DNA from 2 places in the Rhizobium sp. BK289 genome. Region 2 is predicted to be linked to the other one. Evidence: riboswitches for the same ligand, from Rfam matches in the RefSeq annotation. Region 2 holds a riboswitch; the other holds the start of a gene.

Region 1 (2,198 bases), on a different contig from region 2:
TCCGGACGCCTTTCTGCGCCGCTGCTTCTTCCATTATATCCGCTTTCCCGACATGGAGACGCTGACGCGCATCGTCGAGGTTCACTATCCCGGTATCAAGCAGACGCTCGTCCGCGCGGCGCTGACGCAGTTCTTCGAAATCCGCGACGTACCGGGGCTGAAGAAGAAGCCGTCCACCTCCGAAGCGCTCGATTGGATCCGCCTGCTGGTTGCCGACGATATCGATCCGGAAACATTGCGTGCCGATGCGAAGAACGCGCTACCGAAACTGCATGGCGCGCTTCTGAAGAACGAACAGGATGTGCATCTGTTCGAACGACTGGCCTTCATGGCGCGGGGGCAAGGGAAATGATTCAGCCGGATGCTGCGCTTTCTGCCCACAAAACTGCAGAAGCCTTCTCCGACAGACAACGGGGTTATCACCCGCCCTCGCCCTTCGAGGCTCCGGCTTTCAGCCTGCGCACCTCAGGTGAGGTCTGATCTCCTGTGTCTTGGCGCGGACCCCTCTCTGCCTCACCCTGAGGTGCCCTGGTCTTGAGCGTCAGCGTAAAGGCCAGAGCCTCGAAGGGAGAGGCGGCCCCTACACTTGGAGTTAGCCCATTGACCCGCGGAAATGTCAGGTCTATTGAATTTCCCTCGTGGTGATTTGGCCGGCCGGCTTGCAGCCACGTTAAATAAGTCGCTAAAGGGCCGCGTGCGGACCGGTAGCGATTCTTATCGCGGCCGGTTTTTTTGTATTTGGCGAGTGAAACAATGCCCATCAAGATTCCCGATACGCTGCCCGCGTTTGAGACCCTCCAGAGCGAGGGTGTGCGGGTGATGACCGAAACGGTGGCGTTCCGTCAGGATATCCGCCCCCTTCAGATCGGGCTGCTCAACCTCATGCCGAACAAGATCAAGACCGAGGTCCAGATGGCGCGCCTGGTCGGCGCATCGCCGCTGCAGGTAGAGTTTTCGCTGGTGCGCGTTGGCGGCCACAAGGCCAAGAACACCTCGCAGGAGCATCTGCTTGCTTTCTACGAGACGTGGGAAGAGGTGAAGCACCGCAAGTTCGACGGCTTCATCATAACCGGGGCGCCGATCGAGCTGCTGGAATATGAGGACGTCACCTACTGGAACGAGATGCAGGAGATCTTGGATTGGACGACCACCAATGTCCATTCGACGATGAACGTCTGCTGGGGCGCAATGGCGGCGATCTACCATTTCCACCAGGTGCCGAAATACACGCTGAAGGAAAAGGCGTTCGGCGTCTATCGCCACCAGAACCTGAAGCCCTCCTCGGTCTATCTTAACGGCTTCTCCGACGATTTCGCCATTCCGGTGTCCCGCTGGACGGAAGTGCGCCGCACAGACATCGAAAAAGTGCCTGGCCTGGAAATCCTGATGGACTCGAGCGAGATGGGCGTCTGTCTCGTGCACGAACAGGCTTGCAACCGGCTCTACATGTTCAATCACGTGGAGTATGATTCCACATCGCTGGCGGACGAGTATTTCCGGGATGTGAATGCGGGCGTGCCGATCAAGATGCCGCATAACTACTTCCCGCATAACGATCCCGAAATTCCCCCGCAAAACCGGTGGCGCAGCCACGCGCACCTGTTCTTCGGTAACTGGATCAACGAGATCTACCAGACCACGCCGTATGATCTGGAGGAGATCGGCCAGGAAAGGACTTGAGGCTTGTTCATTCCCTTCTTCCTGAAGCTGAAGGAAGCGAAGGTTCCGGTGACGCTCCGGGAGTTCCTGTCGCTGCTTGAAGGAATGGAAGAAGGGATTGCCGATTATGACGTCGAGGCCTTCTACTATCTGGCCCGCGCAACACTCATCAAGGACGAGCGCTTCATCGATCGCTTCGACCAGGTCTTCGCCGATTACTTTCGCGGCGTCGAGGTGATCGGCGGCAATGCCGATGGAGAAGCGGTGGAGCCGACCGCCCTTCCCGAGGAATGGTTGCGCAAACTTGCCGAGCGGCACCTGACCGAAGAGGAAAGACGGCAGATCGAGGCACTCGGCGGCTTCGACAAGCTGATGGAGACGCTGCGCGAGCGGCTGGCAGAACAGAAGGGCCGGCATCAGGGCGGCTCGAAATGGATCGGCACGGCGGGTACCTCGCCCTTCGGCGCCTACGGCTACAATCCGGAAGGCGTGCGCATCGGCCAGGAAACATCGCGCCATCGCCGCGCGGTAAAAGTCTG
Region 2 (2,198 bases):
ATCGATTAGAGCCGGAAGTGTTTCGATAGCTTCAGGCCCTGTGCCTGGTAATTCGAGCCGAGGCCGGAGCCGTAGAGGCTGCTCGGCTGTTCCAGCATGTGTTCGTAGATCAGGCGGCCGACGATCTGGCCGTCTTCGAGGATGAAGGGCACTTCGTGGCTGCGCACTTCCAGCACGGCGCGGCTGCCGCGGCCGCCGGCCGGGGCATGGCCGAAGCCGGGATCGAAGAAGCCGGCATAATGGACGCGGAATTCGCCGACCAGCGGATCGAAGGGCGTCATTTCGGCGGCGAAATGCGGGGGAACATGCACCGCCTCGCGCGAGACGAGGATGTAGAATTCATCGGGGTCGAGTATCAGCTCGGTCCGGCCACGACTGTAGAGCGGTTCCCAGAAATCGAAAATATCGTGCTGGGCCTTCTTGTCGACATCGACGACGGCCGTGTGGTGCTTGCCGCGATAGCCGATCAGCCCTTCCTTATCACCGGCAAGATCGATCGACAGCGCGATGCCGCCACCGGTGATATTCGGCTTCTTGCTGGCGACCAGCGTCTCGGTTTCGTGCAGCGCCAGCAGTTCCGGCTCGGTGAGCAGGGCCTGGCCGACGCGGAAGCGGATCTGCGACAGGCGCGAGCCGCGGCGAACGACGATCGGGAAGGTGCGCGGGCTGATTTCGAGATAGAGCGGCCCGGAATAGCCGGCCGGGATCTTGTCGAATTCCTGCGCCCGGTCGGTGATGACGCGGGTAAAGATATCGAGACGGCCGGTCGAGCTCTTCGGATTGGCGGAGGCCGACATGTCCTCAGGCAGGTCGAGGCGCTCCATCAGCGGCACGATATAGACGCAGCCGGTTTCCAGCACCGCGCCTTCGGAGAGATCGACAACATGCAGCTTCAGCCGGTCCAGCTTGTCGGCGACCAGATGCGACGGGCCGGGCATGAAGCTGGCGCGGACACGGAAGGCATGCGAACCGAGCCGCAAGTCAAGGCTTGCCGGCTGGATCTGATCGACGTCCAGTTCTCTCTCGCTCGTCAGCCGCCCCGTTTCAAACAACGCCGCGATGGCGCGATCGGCCAAGATTCCAGTATTGCGAGCCATCATGCCTCATCCATAATTTGCCGCAGACAAAACCAAACTCGGGGAATTGACGCAAGCCGTCAACGGCAGTATTGCAACTTATCCCGTGGTGATTTGGCCGGTCGGCTTGCAGCCACGTTAAACAAATGGCTAAAAAGACCGGGGTTGAACCGGTCTGCTTTTGCGACCGGTTTTTTTGTTTTGAAAGTGGTGATGGCATGAGCAAGACTTGGCGCCCCGCAACCCAGCTCGTTCACGGCGGAACGCTCCGTTCGCAATTCGGCGAGACCTCCGAAGCAATCTATCTGACCCAGGGCTTCGTCTACGACACCTCGGAAGCGGCGGAAGCCCGCTTCAAGGGCGAGACGGATGGTTTCATCTATGCCCGCTACGGCAGCCCCACCAACGACATGTTCGAGAAGCGCATGTGCGCGCTGGAAGGCGCCGAAGATGCTCGCGCCACCGCGTCCGGTATGGCCGCCGTCTCCGCCGCCATCCTTTGCCAGCTGAAGGCCGGCGATCATATCGTCGCTGCCCGCGCCCTCTTCGGCTCCTGCCGCTGGGTGGTCGAGACGCTCGCGCCGAAATACGGCATCGAATGCACGCTGGTCGACGGCCGCTTCACCGAGAACTGGGAAAAGGCCATCCGCCCGAACACCAAGCTCTTCTTCCTCGAAAGCCCGACCAATCCGACGCTGGAAGTGGTCGATATTGCCGCCGTCGCCAAGCTTGCCAATCAGATCGGCGCAAAGGTCGTGGTCGACAACGTCTTCGCGACGCCGCTTTTCCAGAAGCCTTTGGAACTCGGCGCCCATATCGTCGTCTATTCCGCCACCAAGCATATCGACGGCCAGGGCCGTTCTCTCGGTGGCGTCATCCTCTCTGACAAGCAGTGGATCGACGAGAACCTGCAGGACTATTTCCGCCATACCGGCCCGGCCATGTCTCCCTTCACCGCCTGGACGCTGCTGAAGGGCATCGAGACGCTGCCGCTGCGCGTTGCGCAGCAGACGGCGAACGCCTCCAAGGTTGCCGACTTTCTGGCCGAGCAGACGAACAAGGTCGCCCGCGTGATCTATCCCGGCCGCAAGGACCATCCGCAAGCCGATATCATCGCCAAGC

Evidence for each region. A riboswitch is a leader RNA that binds a small molecule or an ion and turns the genes downstream of it on or off. The one in region 2 is predicted to bind S-adenosylmethionine.
Region 1: another riboswitch for S-adenosylmethionine. It lies ahead of metA (homoserine O-succinyltransferase); the one in region 2 lies ahead of FHT84_RS12315 (O-succinylhomoserine sulfhydrylase).

What each region holds. Positions count from the first base shown of each region.
Region 1 is NZ_JACHZO010000003.1:363,282-365,479, forward strand. Features, by position in the region: gene FHT84_RS07930 (MoxR family ATPase) at 1-352, shown strand, start outside; SAM riboswitch at 629-706, shown strand; gene metA (homoserine O-succinyltransferase) at 754-1,680, shown strand; gene FHT84_RS07940 (VWA domain-containing protein) at 1,684-2,198, shown strand, end outside.
Region 2 is NZ_JACHZO010000005.1:300,129-302,326, reverse strand. Features, by position in the region: gene FHT84_RS12320 (2'-deoxycytidine 5'-triphosphate deaminase) at 6-1,100, opposite strand; SAM riboswitch at 1,173-1,251, shown strand; gene FHT84_RS12315 (O-succinylhomoserine sulfhydrylase) at 1,295-2,198, shown strand, end outside.